3 regions of the Arthrobacter sp. AD-310 genome follow, and region 3 is predicted to be linked to each of the others. Evidence: riboswitches for the same ligand, from Rfam matches in the RefSeq annotation. Region 3 holds a riboswitch; each other region holds the start of a gene.
The links. A riboswitch is a leader RNA that binds a small molecule or an ion and turns the genes downstream of it on or off. The one in region 3 is predicted to bind cyclic di-AMP.
Positions count from the first base shown of each region.

Region 1: it holds a riboswitch for cyclic di-AMP, as region 3 does, so the genes downstream of both, ACYQ1Z_RS09780 (aggregation-promoting factor C-terminal-like domain-containing protein) here and ACYQ1Z_RS05110 (M23 family metallopeptidase) in region 3, are expected to answer to the same signal.
Region 2: it holds a riboswitch for cyclic di-AMP, as region 3 does, so the genes downstream of both, ACYQ1Z_RS07120 (glycoside hydrolase family 16 protein) here and ACYQ1Z_RS05110 (M23 family metallopeptidase) in region 3, are expected to answer to the same signal.

Region 1 covers NZ_BAAHNO010000013.1:71,959-79,061, forward strand. Annotated here, with positions in the region: gene ACYQ1Z_RS09765 (winged helix-turn-helix domain-containing protein) at 1-447, opposite strand, end outside; gene ACYQ1Z_RS09770 (response regulator transcription factor) at 1,147-1,887, shown strand; gene ACYQ1Z_RS09775 (HAMP domain-containing sensor histidine kinase) at 1,894-3,396, shown strand; cyclic di-AMP (ydaO/yuaA leader) riboswitch at 3,516-3,676, shown strand; gene ACYQ1Z_RS09780 (aggregation-promoting factor C-terminal-like domain-containing protein) at 3,682-4,386, shown strand; gene ACYQ1Z_RS09785 (VOC family protein) at 4,425-4,793, opposite strand; gene upp (uracil phosphoribosyltransferase) at 4,839-5,474, opposite strand; gene ACYQ1Z_RS09795 (phosphatase PAP2 family protein) at 5,496-6,299, opposite strand; gene ACYQ1Z_RS09800 (nucleoside deaminase) at 6,423-6,926, shown strand; gene ACYQ1Z_RS09805 (glycosyltransferase family 4 protein) at 6,998-7,103, opposite strand, start outside.
Region 2 covers NZ_BAAHNO010000010.1:101,128-108,230, reverse strand. Annotated here, with positions in the region: gene ACYQ1Z_RS07130 (lipopolysaccharide biosynthesis protein) at 1-730, opposite strand, end outside; gene ACYQ1Z_RS07125 (glycosyltransferase family 4 protein) at 727-1,473, opposite strand; gene ACYQ1Z_RS07120 (glycoside hydrolase family 16 protein) at 2,020-3,114, opposite strand; cyclic di-AMP (ydaO/yuaA leader) riboswitch at 3,119-3,299, opposite strand; gene ACYQ1Z_RS07115 (metallophosphoesterase) at 3,465-4,427, opposite strand; gene ACYQ1Z_RS07110 (hypothetical protein) at 4,513-6,513, opposite strand; gene ACYQ1Z_RS07105 (helix-turn-helix transcriptional regulator) at 6,716-7,103, opposite strand, start outside.
Region 3 covers NZ_BAAHNO010000008.1:50,234-57,336, reverse strand. Annotated here, with positions in the region: gene ACYQ1Z_RS05125 (HNH endonuclease) at 1-280, opposite strand, end outside; gene ACYQ1Z_RS05120 (NlpC/P60 family protein) at 505-1,266, opposite strand; gene ACYQ1Z_RS05115 (C40 family peptidase) at 1,427-2,104, opposite strand; cyclic di-AMP (ydaO/yuaA leader) riboswitch at 2,175-2,353, opposite strand; gene ACYQ1Z_RS05110 (M23 family metallopeptidase) at 2,482-3,306, opposite strand; cyclic di-AMP (ydaO/yuaA leader) riboswitch at 3,317-3,527, opposite strand; gene ACYQ1Z_RS05105 (metal-dependent transcriptional regulator) at 3,678-4,373, opposite strand; gene serC (phosphoserine transaminase) at 4,656-5,786, shown strand; gene ACYQ1Z_RS05095 (DUF3027 domain-containing protein) at 5,883-6,557, opposite strand; gene ACYQ1Z_RS05090 (cold-shock protein) at 6,564-6,947, opposite strand.

The sequences.
Region 1 (7,103 bases), on a different contig from region 3:
CGCGGAACCCGGGGTGCCGGCAGGGGCTACGGCGACTGCCGCGTAGCTCTCGGCACCGGTAACCAGCGACTGGGCGTAGGCGCGGATTTCCTGGGCCAGTTTGGCGATTGAGGTGCCGGCAGCCGCGGCGGTTTCCTCATCGATGCCCATGTAGAGGACAAATCCGCGGGCCACGTTGTCATTGGCTACGGGACGCACCGCGTTGGGCCCCGCCACTACCGGAGTGGGAGCGGTGACGGGTGCGGAGTCTGCCGCCGGAACTGCCCGGAGCTGCCCGTATGAATTGGGGTTGTAGCCCTGCGGCGTGTAGCCCTGTGCGGGGAAGCCGTTCCCGGCAGAGGGAGCGAGGGCCGGGCGTGGACCGAAGCCGGGGCGCAGGCCGGATGGCTGGCCCGCCTTGGCGGCGTTACGGACGGAGATGTGGACGTATCCGGATGCAACAGACATGGAATGCTTACCTCAATGTGAATGGCCGCCATCGCGGCTCGAATGCTGGGTTTCCCCGCACTGCGAACTGGGGAGGGGCGCCCGACGCTGGGCTGGGGGGCGAATGCCTAAGAACTTCGGCGGGTGGGAAGGTCAGGCGTGCATTCGACAACAGCGCATGTCGGCAGCAGCTGATGTGCTGGGCCAATATTCTGCGGCTGCAGGTGCTGTTGAGTTCTTGTTCACATTGGAAGTGTGCAGCGTAACAATGGCAACTTGCAAGTAACAATGGACCGAATCGTCCGCATCGTGAGACGAAATGCTCTATTGTGGCGCAGATCACGATTCTGGCGGACCCCAAAGAATAACGCTCGTTATCCGAGCAGCCGGCCCGATAACGGCGTTTGGCGAAATATAGTTCGACAGGCGCGGGCAAAAGGACGCTTTTATTCAACTGAGTGCGGAATGCCAAAATCGCTCCTCAAGCCCGACGCCCCTGTCCAGCCCGATGCGCTCCGGGGAAAAGATTTTTCCCGTCCGAACGTCCGGAAATGAGCCCGGGACTACCCTGCCCTCCTGCTAGAGGGTGCCAGGCGGGTGCCCGCGCGACCAAGCTGCCGGTTCGCTGCAGGACCTTGCCCAGCTGGCTACGCTGGCATTCACAGCCTGCGCACAGGAAAGCCAAAGCCGGGCTACACCCACCGATCGGAGAGTTGTCCCATGGCCACTTCGCACTCCATGACCAACAACCTTCCCAAGCTGTCCCACCCGGACGGCTCCCCCATCCGTGCCCTTGTGGTCGATGACGAGCCCAGCTTGTCCGAACTGATGAGCATGGGCCTGCGGATGGCTGGATGGTCCGTCGCCGTGGCCGCGGACGGCCCCGAGGCCGTGAAGCTCGCAAAGGACTTCCGCCCGGACGTGCTGGTGCTGGACGTGATGCTTCCGGGGTTCGACGGCGTCGAACTGCTGGGCAGGATCCGCGCCTTTGCTCCCGAGGTGCCCGCGCTCTTCCTCACCGCGAAGGATGCCGTCCAGGACCGGATCGTGGGGCTGGCCGCCGGGGGCGACGACTACGTCACCAAGCCGTTCAGCATGGAGGAGGTCATTCTCCGGCTGCACCGCCTGGTGCAGCGTTCCGGGGTCGCAGCCATGGACACCGCCGAACTGGTCGTTGGCGATCTTGTCCTCAACGTCGACACGCGCGAAGTCACGCGGGCCGGGGAGGACGTCCAGCTCACCGCCACACAGTTCGAACTGCTCCGCTACCTTATGGAAAACCCTAAGCGCGTCATCAGCAAGGCGCAGATCCTGGACAGGGTATGGGACTACGACTTCGGCGGGCAGGCCAACATCGTGGAGCTCTACATTTCCTACCTGCGCAAGAAGATCGACGCCGTCCACCCGCCCATGATCCATACCGTGCGTGGCGCCGGTTATGTGATCAAGCCCGCGGAGTAGGCTGTCATGCCCTTCCCCCAGGCTCCGGCCCAGCATTCCCGGAGCTGGCTCAAGCCCGCCACCTGGCACCTGCGGACCAGGCTGATCCTGCTCGCGATGGCGCTGCTGATCGCCATTTGCGGCGCCGTCGGGGTGGCCAGCTATGTATCTATGGACGCGTTCCTCACTCGCCAGCTGGATGACCAGCTGAGCCAGGCCGCCGAACGGGCCAACGATCCCGGCCGCCCTCCAATGGGCGGTTTCAACGGCCGCGACCCCCTGGACGCCCGAGGACAGAGCGTGGGCACGGTCAATGCCCGGATCGTGAACGGCCAGGTGAACAGCGGCGGCTTCCTCGCCTCGGATACCAGCCGGTCGGCGCTGTCCGCCGACGACAAAAAGGTTTTGCTCGCACTCGCCACCGATGCCCGGCCCGTGGACCGGAAGCTGTCCAACGGCGCGTACCGGCTTGTAGCCGTGCAAACGGACTTCGGCGACGTCCTGGTCACCGGCCTCCCGCTCGCCGGCAAGCAAAGCACCCTCGCTTCCCTGGTCTGGACCTTCGTTTTTGTATCGCTGGGCGGCCTGCTGCTGATCGGCCTCGTGGGAACGGTACTGATCCGGCGCACCATGAAGCCGCTCGAACAGCTGTCCGCGGTTGCCACCCGCGTGTCGCAACTGCCCCTCGACGCCGGTGAGGTCGCGCTGGCGGTCCGCGTGCCGCCGTCGAACGCCAACCCGGGCACCGAAGTGGGCAGCGTGGGCCACGCACTGAACCTGATGCTGGACAACGTGGCGAACGCGCTGCAGGCGCGGCAGAAGAGTGAGACCAAGGTGCGTCAATTCGTGGCCGACGCATCGCACGAGCTGCGGACACCGCTAACGGCCATCCGCGGCTACACGGAGCTGATGCGGATGACGGAGCGATTCACCCCCGACGGGCAAAAATCCCTGGCCAGGGTGCAGAGCCAGTCGGAGCGGATGACCGCGCTGGTGGAGGACCTCCTGCTGCTGGCACGGCTGGACGAGGGCCAGCCGCTGAAGCTCAGCGAAGTGGACCTCACGCAGCTGGTGGTCGAAAGCGTCAGCGACGAGAAGGTCATGGCCCCCGGGCACACGTGGCGGCTGGAACTGCCGGACGGGCCCGTGCTGGTCAAGGGCGATGCGTCCCAGCTGCGCCAGGTGCTCATGAACCTGCTGTCGAACGCGCGGAAGCATACCGCCGCCGGCACCACTGTGGTGACGGGAGTTGGCACCTCGCCGGAGGGCACGGCGGTAGTCACGGTAACGGACGACGGCGGCGGCATCCCGGCAGAGTTTGTCGACCACGCGTTCTCCCGCTTTGCCCGCGCAGACGCCGCCAGGAAAGGTACGGAAGACGCGGAAGGTGCGGGCGCCGCCGAGGGCACCAGTGGTCTCGGCCTGTCTATTGTGCAATCCATTGTGGAGGCTCACGGAGGCCGGGTAACGGTGTCATCACGGCCCGGCTGCACGCAGTTCACAGTTCAACTGCCTTCCTTCGATGTTTAGGCAAACCGACGCGCCGTCATTCGTGATGTCCGTTACCTAAATGTGACTTAAGCAGCGCCTTCCTGTACCGTCGATTGGGTGCGGTTCCCGTTCGGGCCGCGTATCCGGATGACGCCAAGCTCTGCCACTTCCCGGATTCCGTTTGATCCAAGGCAGAGGCGGGGGACCCACCGTCCCGGGCATCGATTGCCCTAGGGGTTAAGCCAGCACGTGTCTGTTCCGTGCGGCCGGATGCCCTCATCCGAACCCGACAGCTAACTCCGCAGGTGTGAGAGGCGATCAATCATGTTCAAATTCCCGGTACAGCCGCGCGCAAAACACGAGTCGGACAGCAATACACAGCGTCCCGCGGGCAGGAAGTTCACCTTTGGCCAGCGTGCCGCCGTCCTCACCGCAGGCGCCGCCCTGCTGGTGGGCGGAGTGGGTGCCGCAGGACAGGCCACCGGTACGCTGGCCCCCTCAGCGTCAACCACCGCGGCGCCCGCAGATTCCGATGCCAGCATGAGCATCGAAAAGAGCGAGATCCGGTCCAACCCGGCCGAGTCCCCTGCACCGGCTCCGATCAACGTGGTTCCGCAGGCCGCCGAGCCGGCCCCTGCGCCCGCCCCCGAGCCGGCTCCCGCTCCGGAACCCGCGCCCGCGCCCGAGCCGGCACCCGAGCCCGCTCCCGTCGTCGCGGTCAACGACCCTGCCGGCGCGCAGGCCTACGCCGCCGGCCAGCTGGCTTCCTACGGCTGGGGCCAGGACCAGATGCAGTGCCTGGTGACCCTGTGGGACAAGGAGTCCGACTGGACCACCACGGCCACCAACCCGAGCAGCGGCGCCTACGGCATCGTCCAGTCCCTGCCCGCCGAAAAGATGGCCAGCGCCGGCGCGGACTACCTCACCAACTACCGCACGCAGATCAACTGGGGCCTGAACTACATCAAGGAGCGCTACCAGTCTCCGTGCGGCGCCCTGAACTTCCACCTGGGCAACAACTGGTACTAAACCAGCCCTGAGCAGGACCCACTGCATCCCCGGCCGCCTCAGCGTCCGGGGATGTACTGCACCGCCCACCGGTTGCCGTCCGGATCGGCGAAATAGACGAAGTGGCCCCAGGCCTGGATGTCCACGTCGCTGACTTCCACACCGTTGTTCTTCAGGTGGTCGTGGGCCGCCTGGATGTCGCTGACCACCAACTGGAGGTTTGAGCCGGTGCCGGGAGGCGCGTCGGTGAGCCCTTCGCCGATGCAGATGGAACAGGCTGAGCCGGGCGGCGTCAGCTGTACAAAGCGGATGCCGTCGGAGGGCCGCTCATCAAAATCGGGATTGAAGCCGACCTTGTTGACGTAGAAATCCTTGGCGCGGTCCACGTCGGACACGGGGACAAACACAAGTTCCAGTTTCCAGTCCATGGGCACAGGCTAGCCAACGGCCCGGGCAGCGGAAAGGGTTGTGTCCTAGCCAGCGATGCCGTAAAGGCGGTCCCCCGCGTCCCCGAGGCCGGGAACGATGTAGGACTTCTCGTTCAGTTTCTCGTCGATGGAGGCCAGGACGATGGTCACGTTGGCGCCGGAGAGTTCCTCTTCCAGCTTGGCGAGGCCTTCCGGCGCGGCCAGCAGGCAGATGCAGGTGACGTCCGAGGCGCCGCGCTTGAAGAGGAACTTTATGGCTTCGCGCAGGGTTCCGCCGGTGGCCAGCATCGGGTCCAGCACAAAGATCTGCCGGCCGGTGAGGTCCTCGGGGAGGCGCTCGGCGTACGTGATGATGTCCAGGGTTTCCTCGTCCCGGGCCATCCCCAGGAAGCCGACTTCGGCCGTGGGCACCAGCTTGGTCATGCCTTCCAGCATGCCCAGGCCTGCGCGGAGGATGGGAACGACGAGCGGGGTGGGCTTGGTGAACGCGGTGCCCACGGTGGTGCTGACGGGCGTCTCGATGGTCACCGGTTCGGTGCGGACGTCCCGGGTTGCCTCGTAGGCCAGGAGCGTCACCAGCTCCTCCGTGAGCTGCCGGAACACGGGCGACGGGGTGTTCTTGTCCCGCAGGACGGTGAGCTTATGGGCGACGAGCGGGTGGTCCACAACGAGAGTGCGCATTGGTAAAAACTATCACCCGCGCTATTCCTTTCCGTGACCCGGGCTCCGGCCCGTGCTGCGCTCAGGACCCTGCCCGGCGGTCCGGTCAGTGTCGCGCCCGGAACTCCGGTTTGTGCCGGCGTCGTGATGGATGGCGTCCGCCACAACATCGCGCACCACGGGGTGCTCAAAGGTGGGTGCCGGGCCCGCGTGCTCCCTGCGCCTGATGAGATGGAACAGCCGGTGGGCCAGGATGACCATGGACACCCAGGCCAGTCCGAGGAACCAGCCGGCCATCACGTCCGTGAGCCAGTGGTGGCCCAGGAACACGCGGCTCAGGCCCATGGCGACAATGAAGATGGTTCCCGCCGTGATCGCCGTGATCCGTACCCAGAGCAGCTGGAACTGAAGGCAGATGATGTAGACCAGGACGCCAATCACCACGGTCGTGTTCAGTGTGTGGCCGCTGGGAAACGACGGGGTGGATTCATACGGCGGAACCGCTTCCGAGTGGTCCGGGCGGGTCCTGCCCACCAGCCGCTTGCCCACTGTGGTGGCGGTGGTGGATACCGCCGCGGCCCCGGCCACCAGGACGATAGGCCGCCAGGTCCGGCTCAGGAACGTCAGCCACGCTGTGAGGATGCTCGCCAGGATGGGCATTCCGACGCCGCCGCCCACGTTCGTGAAGCCGGTGACGAAGGCATCCGTTTCGGGATTCCGCAGCGTCTGAGCGTATTCCAGGGCGGGAATATCAAGGCTCGCCAGCCCTTCGTCGTCCACCACGTTGGAGTACACCTCGGCACCGAGCAACGCCATGGCCACAACCAGCGACCCACCAATAATCATGGTCAGCCACAACGCGGCATACGGCTTGATCCATCTGTCCACACGGTCACGGACGGTGCTCACTGTGCCTCCCGGCGCTGGTCGTCACGGGCTTTGGGTATCCTCCGAAACTATCATTGAGCCATGGTCTCCGCTGGAAAATTCAACACATGGATGGGGTTCGCCCTCGCCGAAGCCCGGCGTGCCCTCGATACGGAGGATGTTCCGATCGGCGCCGTGGTGTTGGGCCCCGACGGCGATGTACTCGGTTCAGGGCGCAACCAGCGTGAAGAGCTTGGTGACCCCACGGCGCACGCTGAGGTGGTGGCCATCCGGCAGGCGGCAGAACGGCTGCGTGAACTGGCCGCCGTGAATGGCGGGAAGGCGGACGGCTGGCGCCTGTCCGATTGCACCCTGGTGGTCACCCTGGAACCTTGCGCGATGTGCGCGGGGGCGATTGTCCTCGCCCGGATTCCGCGGGTGGTCTTCGGAGCCTGGGACGAAAAGGCCGGCGCCGCAGGCTCTGTGTTCGACGTCCTGCGGGAACGCCGACTCAATCACTGGGTGGAGGTCTATCCGGGAATTCGGGAGGCGGAGTGCGCGGCGCTGCTTCGCGATTTCTTTGCCGGGCACCGGAGCCGCCTGTAGCAGCACATGCCGGAACGGTGCTGACTGCCCTGGTACTGACTGCCTTGGTGCTGCCCCCAGGGTTGAGCCCGTTACGGGGAACCTGACGCCTTCAGTGCGTCCAGGACGGTCGCCGCCATCCGGTCCCAGCCCGGCAGCCTTCCCCGTGCTTCCGCCGCAGCGGTCCTCCACTCCCGA
Region 2 (7,103 bases), on a different contig from region 3:
CGCCCAGAACAAGTCCAATAATGAGGTAATCCACATCAAATATCAGCCGGGCAAGTAAGCTGCTGCCCGCTACAGGCGCACCGAAGGACAGGTTAGCCCGGATGGAGTGCCAACTCGATCGCCAAAACCTCCAGGGCGCATCATGGCGGACTAGGTACCAACACGTGGCAGCATAACCCACTGAACCCGCCACGGTTCCTAGTGCAAGAGACAATGCGCCTTGTCCTTGAAAAGCCAGAAGAAGAGTAACCGAACCCATTAAAGCTGCCCGGATTACGGGGGCTGCAGTCAGCTGCCTGAAGCGGAGATCGCGTCTGAGCAGGGCTTCAGGAACTGCCCCGCATGAAGTAGCAAAAATTGATACTGATATGACTTGGATCAATGGGACGGCAGCGGGAAAACCAAATACTTCTGAGGTTAGAGGCGCCCCCAATGCAACAATTAACGCGAGGGAGGTGCCTAGACCAAGCGAGATCAGGAGTGCGGACTGCGCCATAACCTTGGTTCGGGGTAAATAGACCAGAGCTTGGGCTACTCCTGCGTCAGCAACGCTTTCGGTGTATAACATCAGCACTAAGGCAAATGCAACCAGCCCGTATTCCTCCGGTGAGAGGAGTCTTGCCAAGACCACAGTGGTCGCAAGTACGATCAGCCGGCCTGAAACGAAGGCAAGACCTTGCCACATCGCGCCGCTTGCTCCTGCCCGCGCAAGGTCTCCGCCTGGTGTCATGGGGTTTTGCCTTCTTTCAGGTGCCAGTCGTTCACCGCCAAGTGAATTTGATCCAGATAATCTGCAGCAGTTTGCGTCCACGTCCGGACTTCAGAACCGGTATCGGACATGAGCCTCGGCGGGCCGCCGTTCAGATGGTTTACGACCTGGTCTACGAATTGTGTCGGGTCCTTTTCGATAGTTAGCAAAGGATGCGGAGCCTGTTCACGGGCGGCGACAGGTGTCGCCACAACGGGCACATTTGCAGCCAAGGCTTCCCGGACGGAATTCCGTATGCCGACGCCGTGCTCGTCTGGGAAGACCGCCACATCCGAACCATTGAATACGTCCATCACGGAGGGGACATTAGCCAGGACTTCAACCTGATCAGCAGACAGCGCAAGAACTGAGTCCGCAGGTTGGCGACCCGCAACAACGAATTTCGCATCGGGAACGTGCTCCCAGACCATTGGTGCAATTTTTTTGACCAGCACATGAGCACTGTCGATATTGGGACCATAATTGAGGCTCCCCACGAAGCAAACCACCGGAGAGTTCCGTTTCCCCCGGTAACGAGGCGCAGACTCTGCTCCATTGGCAACGCTGGTCACGGGCCGCGCCAGCTTCTTGCTCCACGCGGCAGCGTCTCCTGCACCGACGGTCAACAGCCGCGCACGGGCCGGGAGGCGTCGTTCTGCCCGCAGAGCCAGATACGCCCTGACTTTATATGCTGGCATCAACTTTCCTGCGATGGCAGTATCCATGGCCGCCCGGATAGACCAAGGATCAACAGTCTGCAGGACCAGAGGACCCCAAACATAGTGGGAGAGAAACAGCGCGTGGGGCCCGTGGATCAGCGTAGCGTCCTGTTGCAGGGACAATGCTGCCACTAATTCTCGGGCACGCCTCGTCGATCGTTCTTGCCGCCCTAGTCCGTTCACGCCTAGGCCTGAACGGAGTGCAGCTAGCGTCCTGCTTCGTCGAGGGACAACATGCACAGAGTTGCAGCGTGATCGAACTTCATCCGGCACCGTCACGGGCCCGGAGAATGTCAGCAATGTTACCGTCACGTCAGCAGGTAGGTGACGCAAAACCTCGAAGGGGATGAGAGAGCTTCCATCACCCAGCACAGGATCTCGGTTAGGGACACTTTCTGTTATGTACAGAAGCTTCATTGCAAGAGTTTACTAAATGATGGGAAGAACCGGATGGGCCGCCGGCTTGTTTTTTGAAAGTGAGAAACTGCCAAAAATGGACGGCGGCGGGATATGCCGCCGCCGTCCAGGTGAGCCCATTATAAGGGAGGAAAATCACTGCCAAGCGCGAACGTAGTCGACCTGTACCTCCGAGGCTGGCCCATAAACTGGATTAGTAGACGCTGCCCCAACGTTGAGGACAATATACTGCGGCGCGTTGCCATCGTCCGTGGGATAGGACTTGACTTTAACCCCATCAAAGTACACGTCGGATGAGGTTGCCGTACGGTGCAAGCCGAAAGTGTGGAATTGGTTCGCCCAGTCACCCGGAACTGTGCCCTGGTTATGCGTACCGGAACCTGAGTGGTAATTCACGGTCATTTTAGCCTTGAGGACTTCTGCGATGTCATTTTCCCCAGTCGTAGGCCATGACTGCCCGGTCGACCAGAACGCAGGCCAGTTGTACAGCCCGTTAGCGTCACCGGGGAACTTGATGCGGGCCTCCACGTAACCAGTGGTGAATTGATAGCCACTGCCCGCCCCGCCCTTGGGATTGCTGGAAACGAGGGCGCCGGAAGTGGACGAGGCCAGCGTCAGTGCGAGATTGCCATCCTTGATTGCGACATTGCTCGGGCTGGTGCTGACTTTGTTCATCTCACCACATGTGGGGGAGAACCAGCAGTCGGACCACTTGGTCGTATCGAGGGAACTTCCATTGAATTCGTCATTGAAGGTCATAACCCATCCGCCTGGAACTCCGGTAGGCATCGGGGTAGAAGTCGATGCCAGATTCGCCAGGGGGGCCGAAGCCGGTGCCAGCGTGGACTCCAGTGTTGTTTCCGGAAGTGGTGGCTCGCTGGCCGCCGGAACAGGGGCAGGGGCGGCGTCGGGTTCCACCGTCGCCTCTGTAGTAGGTTCCAGTGGGGCAGTTGCCTGGAGGAGCTGGTCGCGATGCATGTGCGATGCAACGGGCTGCTGCTTTGCGGAGTTGGTTACCCGTTCAACATTCAGAGCTTCGGTGTTTGCTGAGAGCCCCAAAGTGGCGGCGCCTAATAGGGCAACAAAGGCAGTCGTGGCCAGGCGCACCGTGAGTGGGCGTTTGAGAACCCCGGTGTAACGGTGAGGTTCGGAATGAATACGGGTCGAATTAACCGGTTCTTCCATGGACTGATGCGCTTTTGTGCGCGGCTGATCCGTAGATGCAGACATGAGTAGTGCCTCTCGTCGCCTGCGGGGTTAGCTGTCGGGTTCGGATGAGAGCATCCGGCCACTCATGAGGTTTGCCGTGACTTCACCCCGAGGGCAGGCAGAACCATGCCCGGGACACGTGGGTCCCCCGCCTCTGCCAGGAGTCTCGGGATCCCGTAAGTGGCAGAGTTAGGCGTCTTGCGGGATTGGGCCGGCTGGGGCAGCCCCAGAGGTAGACCGTACCGGAGACGCAGCGCTAAGTCACAATCCAGTAACAGGCATCACGGGCATTGCCGAGTCATGAAGGATCTGGCGCGATGGTGTGCTATCGCCCACTGGCAGGGTGCGCGGCGGCCAAAGAAGGCGCTATCTCACCTTTCGATACGGAATGAATCTTGAAACTCGTATCCGCGGGAAGGAATAAAGTCCACTCTCATGTGGGTGCTATCCAAGACCACGTGGGCGGTACCCTTAGCCGGGCTGTAGTTGGCGCCTGACCATGCGGCGAAGTAGGGCTTCTCAGCGTCTTCCGTGTTGATGTCCCTCAAGCTCTGACCTCCGACACCATTGGTGACGAAGACGGTTCCGTTGCCTTGGTTCACACTGCTGTCCGAATCAGTCACGCACTTCGGATTGACTTCCTGCACGAAGAGATAAGGACATCCGTCGCCGTATCCAATCTGGAAAGTGCGCTGATAGACGTGCTCGTGTCCTGTGAGTACAAGGTCAACACTTTTCCTAACGAGCAGGTTTAGGAATGCTTGGCCGGCATCACACCCATAGTGTCCTATGCTGAAGCACATATTGTGCATACCGACTATCGTCCAGGGAATTTTCGCTTCTCTGGCTGTATCAATAGCGGCTTCGGTCCATAGGTAAGATGCGCTGCCCTTGGAATAGTCCGTTCTACCGTCGGGAAATTCCAAACCCGGCGAGACCATGATCAGCCGAACTATCGGATTCTCGTCCGGGACGTCTACGTACCATTGCTTACCGTAGTCTCCTTGCAATCCTTGAAGCCGATTCGGAAGACATTCCACGTAATTGCTTATGTAGCCGTCGGGACCATTGCTCTCATGGTTGCCAGCCACAAGCAGAGTGGGAATTTCTGGCCCCAGCAGTTGTTGTACTAAATCGCAGAATTTCTGCTCGGCACCTTGCTCATAGGACAGGTCACCCAAGATGATGTTGAAGTCGGGTGCAAGCTCTCGTACTTTGTTCAAAACCCCCTTGGCGCCGCTGCCAAGTCCCACATCACCGGCTGCAGTGAAGTGGACGGTAGGCCCATCATCTGCAAGTTGGGGTGTAACCTCATCGCAACCGGTCATTCCCATGGCGCATAACAGAGTCAAAATGCTGATACAAGCACGTCTTTTCCCACGCGGCTTTGGTTGTGCCTTGTTCAAGATTCAGCAAGCCTTAACCGGATGGTCGCAATGCCGTTTGCCAGGCCCCCGCTGCTTTGGCCCCGGAAAATGTCCAGGTGGCTGCGCCGCTGGCGCCCGCGGATGTCTGGACTTTGTCGGCCTGTTCGGCGATTTGTCCACCCGCCGCCTCCCAGCGCTCTGCCCATCCTGTCGGGGGAGATGCCGCAGGAGTTGAGCTGTCGAACCCAACGCCACCGATAAGGAGGGCACCGTTGCTGGCCGTTGTTACTCCTGGCAACGTGATACTTGTCGCCGTGTAGCTGGTGTCCACGCGGGTAGCCACCATGCTGTCAATCGGACTTGATGTGCTCGCTCCGCGATAAGCAGTCATCCCGCCACCCCATTTCACAGCAGTGCTGGTAGACCAGGTATAAGAGGCGCCCTCAGCCGTTCCTGCCACCCGGTAGTAGACAAAGATCCGCGCTCCGTTTCCGATGGTAAGACCGTTTACAAGTGGCGTCCATCCGGCGGGAGCACTGCTAACCGACGGGGTTAAATCGGCAGTAAAGGCGGCGACCAACAAATCACCGGCGGTCGTACCCGCCGGTTTTGCGAGGGTGATCGGAGCAGCCGTACCGGAATAGCTGCTCGCCGTCCCCACCACGCTAATGCTTCCCGAAGGGGAAGGGGTTGGGGTAGGTGTCGGTGAGGGACTGGGGGCGGGCGCCGACCCCAGGGACCGGTCCGAGAACCAGTAGCGTTTGGTGACGTTGTTGCTCGCCAGGATCACGACACCGGTGCTGGAGTTAAGGCTCTGCTTGGTTGTTGTTACGTCATTGATGTTTGGGGATGCTCCGTCTTGGATGACGGGAGTTCCGCGGCCGCTGCCAAACACGGGGTTGTCCATGGACGCGGTCTTTTCGTAGATACTTCCCGCTACGCCCGAGTATGCGCATCCCGAAACGGATGTGGAAGGCGCAGTGTGAAACGCTCTGACCACGTTATTCGTGGTGTCCAGCACGACCTGGGGGCGGGAAACGCAATCAGCAACGGTTGCAATCGTTGACTTTGTGAAAGCACCGGTTCCGGGGCGGAAGACAAGCAACTGAAGTTGTGGCAGCGTCTTGTCCGTGTACGTGTCATTTAGGCTCGTCTTCAAAGCAGCATAGACTCGTCCGGCGGAATCAGCGAGAAGGGCTTTGAGATTCAAATGGTCATCCGCTTGGCCCTTTCCTTGAACAGCGGGCTGGACCTTCCATGAAGACGCCGCGGTCGGGGACGTTCCGTCGGTGCGCGTTGCCCAATAAACGGTGCCCGCGGGATTATCACTCCACATCACCCCGATCTTGTTGCTCCCGAAGGAAACGACGGCAGAAATGTCATCTGGCGCAGGATTCGGGTCCGCCACGGGCAGAACAAATGGCGTGTTCCAACTTGTTCCGCCGGGAGTGGACACGTTCACATAAACGGCGTTCGTGTAGCCCGAGGTCGCGTTTCCGGAAACCTGCGTCCAAGTGGCCCAGATTGCGCCCGTAGTGTCCTTGTCAATCGTCATCGATTCGCTGCTGTTATTGGTGATAGTAGTAGGAAAACCAGGGTCCAGGGTGTATTTGCCTGAGGAATAACTGTAGCGATAAAGCTTGGCCGGCTGCCCTGGAATGGACGGCTTGGGCGTCCCGTCCCCGGACACGGTCACTACATGCGAAGCGATGTATAGCTTGTTGCCGTCCCACAGGGTGTCAGCCAAAGTGTTACTCCGGCTGTCATTGAGGACGCCGGTGTCCACCCAGGTCCTGGTTGCCCTGTCGAGGCGGAAAATATGCCAGCCACTTCCTGTCGCCCACATGTCGGCCCACCAGGAACCATCGTTCCACCAGAGTTTGCTTTGCGGTTTATCTGAGGTGGGAGGGTTGACCACCCCTGAATAGCCGATGCTCTGATAGCCGTAATTCTCTGCGGCTCGGGCACTGCCAAGAGCGGTAAAGAGGCTGGTAAGGAGAATGACAGCCAAAATGATGGATTGAGCAACACGAGCTGTGGCGGGTCGGGACATGTCCAGCGTCCTTTATCAGCAGATACTGAAGGCACCCAGCAGTGCCGGACGTCCGTTTCTTGAACGTCAAGATGCAGGCAAATTTAGTCCTGGTTCTCATACCCCCGCAATAGGGACTTTTCGAAACCCTTCCAATAGGGAGTTAGGGGTAGCGGCGTACCGCGTGAACCGCGCCCGGCTGGGTCCGAACTGTCACTATCCTTTACACCGCGGGAAGAACGTACGGTTCGGCGGCCGGGTTTACCTTGCCCGCGGCCAGCGCCGTCAGTTGCGCGCGGGACTCCACACCCAGCTTCCTGTAAATGGCGGTCAGGCGCACCTCCACCGTCCGCACCGATACGTAGAGCGTTGCCGCGATCTCCTTGTTCCGCATGCCCCGGGCCACCATTTTGGCCAGGGCACGCTCATGGTCGGCAAGCAGCAGCAGTGCAGGGTTGCCGCGTTGACCGGCCGGCTCCGCCCGTTCTTCCAGCAGAAGTCCCGTGACGTGGTGTGTCCAGCCATCCGCGCCGGCCTCCTCGAACATCACCCTGGCGCGCATCAGGGCGGAGCGGGCGTCACGTATCCGGCCCAGCGCGGCCAGCCGTTCG
Region 3 (7,103 bases):
GGTCGATTGTGTGCGCGGCTTTCCCGCAGTAAGCACATTTGTGCCCGTCCCGCCGCAGGACACCGCGCCGGCTGACAGCGGTTGCCTGGTTGTACCTCGGCCGGATGTAGCGGTTGAGAAGGATCACCGAAGGCCGGCCCAATATCTCCTGCGGGCCCACCACGGGGTCGTCCCCTTCGGCCACCACGCTTGCCTTGCCCGTGAGCACAAGCACCAGCGCCCGGCGGAAAGTCACAACCGCCAGCGGTTCATATCCAGCATTCAGAACGAGAGTGCGCATGCACGTACCTCTTCACGGCCGCACCCGTCAGGGGCACGAGGGCCGGCTGCCCTCGGCATGTTCGGGCTATGGATCGACACCACAAGAGTAAACAAAGAAGTGCGCTATCAGCTAATTTCGCTGCAAAACGAGTTGGTCCCTTTTAAAGGGCAAGGACCCCTGCCGCGTGGGCAGGGGTCCTTGAACGGAGTCCGGTCGGCGAAGCGTTCCGGGCGGCGCCGCTATTAGCTGACGCGGATGAAGACCGGGCCGGAGCCAACGTTGGCGCTGAACACAACGGTCTGGTTGCCGTTGTAGCCGCCGTGGACGGCCTGGCCGTTGCCCGCGTAGACAGCGATGTGCGCTACGCCGGCGCCGCCGTCGGCGTAGTAGATCAGGTCGCCGGGCTGCGCTTCGGCAGCGCTGACCGTGCGGCCGAGGGACAGGTAGCCGGCAGGCCAGTCGTGGAAGTTGATTCCGACGGCGGCCAGCGAGTTGGTGACCAGCATGGTGCAGTCCTGCATAACGCCCAGCTGGGCGTAGGCGGCGGACAGGATGGCCGCACCCTTGCCGCTTGCGGAAGCGGCCGGCGCGGCGGGGGCAGAGGCGGCGGAGACGGTGGCCGTGACCTTGGGGGCAGCAGGAGCCTCGGCAACCGGAGCCGGAGCGGCTTCCTCAACCACGGGTTCTTCCTCAACGACAGGAGCCGGGGAGGTGGTGACTGCCGGCTTCTCAAAGGTGATCGCGATGGTGGAGGCTGCGGAAATCGGGGCTTCGATCGCGGACTCGACCTCAAGGGCCGAGGCCGGTGCCGAGTCACGCTGGATGTTGGCGTCAGCCGCGTTGGCTGCAATGCCGCTGGTCAGGACCAGGCCGGAGGCTGCGGCAATGACCGCTGCCTGGCGTCCGACGCCGCCGGCGTTGTCGCCAACAGCCTTGGCGATGATGGCGATCGAGTTGGTTTTGGTGACCTCGGCGCGGTGCCGTGCGGTAGCACGAGTAGTCATCTTTTCTCTCTTTCGAATTCCTCGGGGCCTGTGGGCCGCACAAGGGTGTTGGACGCGCCGGCATCTTGGGGGTACGTCGGCGCGTCCCGAACGGGGATTAGTGATTTGGCGGATGCGCGGGCAAAGAAAAAGTTCCGGGGGCCGAAGCCCCGGGAACTGATTAGCCTGCGAGGGTGTAGAAGGAGGAGGTTCCGGTTGCAGCTACGGAGTGGAGCAGGGTGCCCTGGGAGGGGTTGAGCGCGCTGACCATCATGCCGTTGCCTACGTAGATACCGACGTGTGCGCCACCGTTCTGCATCACCAGGTCACCCGGCTGGGGGGTGGAGGTGGGGGTCATGGCGGTCCATGCGTTGACGCGGGGAATGCTGATGCCGGCCTGGGCGTAGACCCACTGGGTGAAGCCGGAGCAGTCCCAGCCGCTCACGGGGCTGGTGCCGCCCCAGACGTAGGGGCTGCCAATGCCGGTGTAGGCAATGGCTGCCAGGCCGGAGGTGGCGGCCGAGGAGGCTGCCGCGGCAACCTTTTCGGCTGCTGCCGTGGCCGTGGTGGCGTTGTCCGCGTCGTCGTCGTCCGAGGTGGACTGGGGAGTCACGCGCTCAACGACGGGAGCTGCAACGGTGGTGACCACGGGACGCTCGAAGGAGACCGTGGCGGTGGGGGCGGCGGTGACCGCAAGGGCGGTCTGCGCCGAGCCGGACTCGGCGGACGCGGAGACACCGGCAGTGGTGTCCGCAGCGTTGGCCGGCAGGCCCATACCCAGGACCAGTCCCGAAGCAGCAGCAACAACTGCAGCCTGGCGACCTACTGTCCCGGCGTTGGCACTAACAGCCTTGGACACAGCGTCCAGGGGGTTGGTACGAACCGGTTGCGCACGGTGGCGCGCAGAACTATGGCGTGAAGACACGAAGGTAGCCTCTCCCAATGCCTGCGAGGTGAGCTGTCGGATTCGGATGGGAGTCACCCGGCCGCGCTGCTTCCATGGAAGCTTTGCGACTTAACCCCAAGGCCTTCATGACGAAGACCAAATTTGGTTCCCCCGCCCCTGCCAGACGATGAAATGCGAACGGACCTTGAGCGGTGGCAGAGTTAGGCAATCCGCACAAGAGCGTCAACTTCGGAAAAGTTGACGCGAGTTAGACGGTACAGCAGTTTCGCGTGAATGTCACATTCAGGTCACGGCGGGTCACAACGAACTGGGAGTTTGCCCTCATTTGACTACAGCCAGCCCGTCGGATCGACCACTTCGCCGTTGACCTGCACCTCGAAGTGCAGGTGGCAGCCAGTCGAAGCCCCGGTGGTGCCACTCAAAGCCACCACGTCGCCCCTGGAGACCGTCTGGCCCTCAGTCACACTGAAGGACGAAAGGTGGTTGTACGTGGTCTCCAGGCCGTTTCCGTGGTCAATCACCACACGGTTGCCGCCGCCGAACTGGTGCCAGCCCACAAAGGTCACGGTGCCGGTGGCGGCGGCGAGCACGGAGGTGCCGCACTGCGCCACGTAGTCCTGGCCGCGGTGGAAGTCGCCGGAGCCGCCCGTGATGGGGCTGACGCGGTAACCGAAAGGCGATGCGGTAACCATGCTGGCCAGCGGCGCACCAAGGCTTCCGACCGATGCGGCGCGGGAGACGGCGCCCGCGGACTGGGCACTCAGGAGCTGCTTGAGCTTGCCGTCAGGGTCGGCCTGCGTCACGACCGCTGAGCGGCTGAAGTCGATCTGGGCGCCGGCTTCAGCGGAAATGGCCGGCTGCTGCGGCGTGACGGCGGACGCGGCAACAGGCGTGCTTCCGGAGGCGTCCGTGGCCATCACGGGACTGGTGGCAGGAACAGTCACTGTAAGCACCATGCCGGTGGCGGCCAAAGCGATCCCGGCCTTCTGGCCGATGCCGCTTGCAGAGGCGAACTCGGTGATCTGCCGGAACGGACCCCGACGGCGCCGCGCATCACGGTGGAGATCGCGGGGGCGCTCCGTGTGAGTAACTTCGGCCACGCGCGGGGCCGGAGCGGGGCCGGCCGCGCGGCGGCGCCCCCTGGAGGTCTGCATGGACAAGAAGGATTCCTCTCTGAAAGCCTGCGAAGTTAGCTGTCGGATTCGGGTCAGAGAGATCAAAGACCCGGTCCGGAGCAGGCAAGCTTCGGCACAGAGAGATTCCCGGAGGATTCCTACACTGGAAGAGGCTTGCTGCTGTCGGACTTCACCCCAAGGCAGTCCCCCGCTGCCGCTTGTGGTTCCCCCGCCTCTGCCAGTAGTGACTCGTGCACCTGTTCCGCTGGCAGAGCTCGGCTCCGGAACAGGTAACGCTTTAGTATCAACGCTTGCTTCAACTATAGAGGCTTAATCCCTAAAGTAACAATTCCGTTATCTTTGCGTAACCGCCATCAAATGGAGTATTCCCGGGTTGCGGGCGTCGCTCGCTAGCGGACGGTAACGAAGACGTGGGCGGCCACTTCGGGCGGCAGTTCGAGGGCGCCCTCGATGCCGGGCACGCGGACGGAAATATAGTCACCCACGCGCTCGAGCGTTACAGCGGCGCCGGGCCGGATGCCGCCTTCATCGAGCTGCGCCAGCAGTTCAGGTTCCACCTGGATGGGCTCTGCCAACCGGCTGACGGTCACCACAGAGGCGGTGCCATATGACTTCATGGCCTCCAGGAGGCTCACCGCCGTTTCCGCGACGGCCGCAGCAGCCTCACCACCCAGCGCCGCGAGGCCTGGGATGGGGTTGCCGTAGGGGGATTCGGTGGGGTGGTCCAGCAGTTCATAGATGCGCCGTTCCACACGCTCACTCATCACGTGCTCCCACCGGCAGGCTTCGTCGTGGACGTAGGCCCAATCCAGCCCGATGACGTCTGCCAGCAGCCGTTCCGCAAGGCGGTGCTTCCGCATCACTTCCGTGGCCCGCTTGCGGCCGACTTCGGTAAGTTCCAGATGCCGGTCCCCGGACACCACAACCAGGCCGTCACGTTCCATCCGGCCAATGGTCTGGGACACCGTGGGACCGGAGTGGCGCAGCCGTTCAGCAATACGGGCCCGGAGGGCAACGATGTTCTCTTCTTCGAGTTCCAAAATGGTCCGAAGGTACATCTCCGTAGTGTCGATCAGATCCGTCATCCAGCTCAGCTCCTCGAGCGCAGTACCTTGCGTTGTCCCACCGTATCGCCGTTCACCGCGACGTAGTCCGTTGGCTAGCTTAGCCTATTTTGACTTAGTCCGAATAGTTGAAGAGGCCTACTGGAGGCGTCTCACGGGCTGGACTTTGACGGTTCCGGTTCCCGCCGAATGGGCTGTTCAGGCAGAATGGGAACGGCCCAGATGCAGTCCACCCAGGCTGCCTGCCAGCGACCATCCACCCGTCCGGACCGAAGCCGTGTCCACGCCGAAATTGGAGCCCCTGTGAGCGAACCCAGCATCACTATTCCCGCCGACCTCCTCCCCAAGGACGGACGGTTCGGCGCCGGTCCCTCCAAGGTTCGGCAGGAGCAGATCGATGCGCTGTCCGCCGCAGCAAAGAACATCCTCGGCACCTCGCACCGGCAGGCCCCGGTCAAGAACCTCGTTGGTTCGGTCCGCGACGGCCTGAGCCGGTTCTTCCGTGCGCCGGAAGGTTATGAAGTGGTCCTTGGCGTCGGCGGCTCGACGGCATTCTGGGATGTCGCCAGCTTCGGCCTCGTGGAGAAGAAGGCCCAGCACCTCTCCTTCGGCGAGTTCGGCTCCAAGTTCGCCGCCGCCACTAACAAGGCCCCCTTCCTGGACGCCTCCTCCATCATCAAGTCCGAGCCCGGCACCCGCCCGGCAGCTTCGGCCGAAGCAGGCGTGGACGTGTACGCCTGGCCGCAGAACGAAACCTCCACAGGTGTTTCCGCCCCGGTGAAGCGGGTTGCAGGCGCGGACGAGGGATCACTGGTCCTGATCGACGCAACGTCGGCCGCGGGCGGGCTGGACGTCGACGTGGCCGAGAGCGACGTCTACTACTTCGCCCCGCAGAAGAACTTCGCGTCGGACGGCGGCCTCTGGCTGGGCCTCTTCTCCCCCGCCGCCCTGGAGCGCGCGGCCCGGATTAAGGCAAGCGGCCGCTGGATCCCCGACTTCCTCGACCTCCAGACCGCCATCGATAACTCGCGCCTGAACCAGACCTACAACACGCCGTCGCTGTCCACGCTGGTGACCCTGGACGCGCAGGTGCAGTGGCTGAACTCCAACGGCGGCCTCGACTTCGCGGCTGCCCGGACGGCGGACTCCGCCGGCCGTGTCTACCAGTGGGCCGAGGCTTCCGAATTCGCTACACCGTTCGTCACCAACCCGGACGAGCGCTCCAACGTCATCGCCACGGTGGACTTCGACGAATCGGTGGACGCCGCCGTCGTGGCCAAGGTCCTGCGCGCCAACGGCATCGTGGACACCGAGCCCTACCGGAAGCTGGGCCGCAACCAGCTGCGCATCGCCACGTTCGTGGCTATCGAGCCGGACGACATCACCGCGCTGCTGGCCAGCATCGACTACGTCGTGGGCGAACTGCGCAAGTAGCCGGCAGGCAGGCCGCCTGCACTTAAAGCACGACGGCGCCGCCCGGGTCCTGCCCGGCCGGCGCCGTTTGTGTAGGCGCTCTTTGTCTATCGGCGCTTACGCGACGTCGGAATCCCGGTCCGCGCCGTCGTCGTCCCCGGACGGTTTGTCCTGGGCTGCCTCGGAGAAGTCGGCGTCCGCGGCGTCGGAGCCCGTGACTGTCTCGTCCTGCACTGTGTCGTCCTGCACTGTGTCGTCCTGCACTGTGTCGTCCCGCGCCGTGTCTTCCCGCGCCGTGTCTTCCTGCACAGCGTGTTCCTGCGCCGTGTCTTCCCCGCCGGCTTCCTGCAGGGCTTCCTCGTCCTGCTGCTGCTCGTCCTGCTGCTGCTCGTCCTCCGGCCGTACCCGTTCGGCCCACGGCACCCACTCGGGCGCCAGGATCGAGTCTTCGGAGGGCAGCAGGCCCAGCTCGCTGACGGTTACCACCTTGGAGCGGGAGTTCCGGGTCAGGACCGCAAACCACTGCCAGCCGACGTAGCCTGGCAGCTTGGACTCAAACAGGTGCGTCACCAGGCGGTCGCCCTCGCTTTTGGCAGCGAGGTGGGAGCCGATGGTGCCGGCTGCAGTGATGCCCTCAATGGCGGTACGGGCCGTTTCGACGGCGGCGGCCAGGAACGCGTCCGGTTTTCCGGTGCGCCACACCGGCACGCCCGCCTTCCGCTTGGGGGCGTTCTTCACTGCGGCCGCCGGTTCCCGCACCTGTACCTTCGGCTGTTCAGCTTCCGGGACCATGGGTGCCTAAACGTCCAGCTCGTCGGCAACCTTACGCAGGGCAGCCGCGATCGCCTTGCCCTTGTTGCCTTCCGGGTACTTGCCCTTGGACAGCGTGCCGGACAGGTTGTCCAGCACGGTCACCAGGTCCTGGACCAGCGGAGCGAGGTCCCGGGCGGCGGGCCGCTTGGCCTTGGCAATGGACGGCGTCTTGTCGAGGACGCGCAGGCCCAGCGCCTGGGCACCCTTGCGGCCGTCAGCCACGCCGAACTCCACGCGGGTACCAGCCTTGAGTTCCGTCACGCCCTCGGGCAGCGACGATTTGGGCAGGAAGACTTCCTGGCCGTCCTCGCCCGCGAGGAAACCGAAGCCCTTGTCCTTGTCATACCACTTGACCTTGCCGGTAGGCACGTAATCAACCTTCTTCGTTCAGCTGTAATGAGACACGGCCGGCCGCCACCGCATCCACAATTTTGTGCGGGTTCTGTGCGGGTTCAAGGTATGGCGACTGCGGACCGTGTTGGTCTGTTCCTTCAAGGTTATCCTGCCCGGTGCCGGAATCCTGCT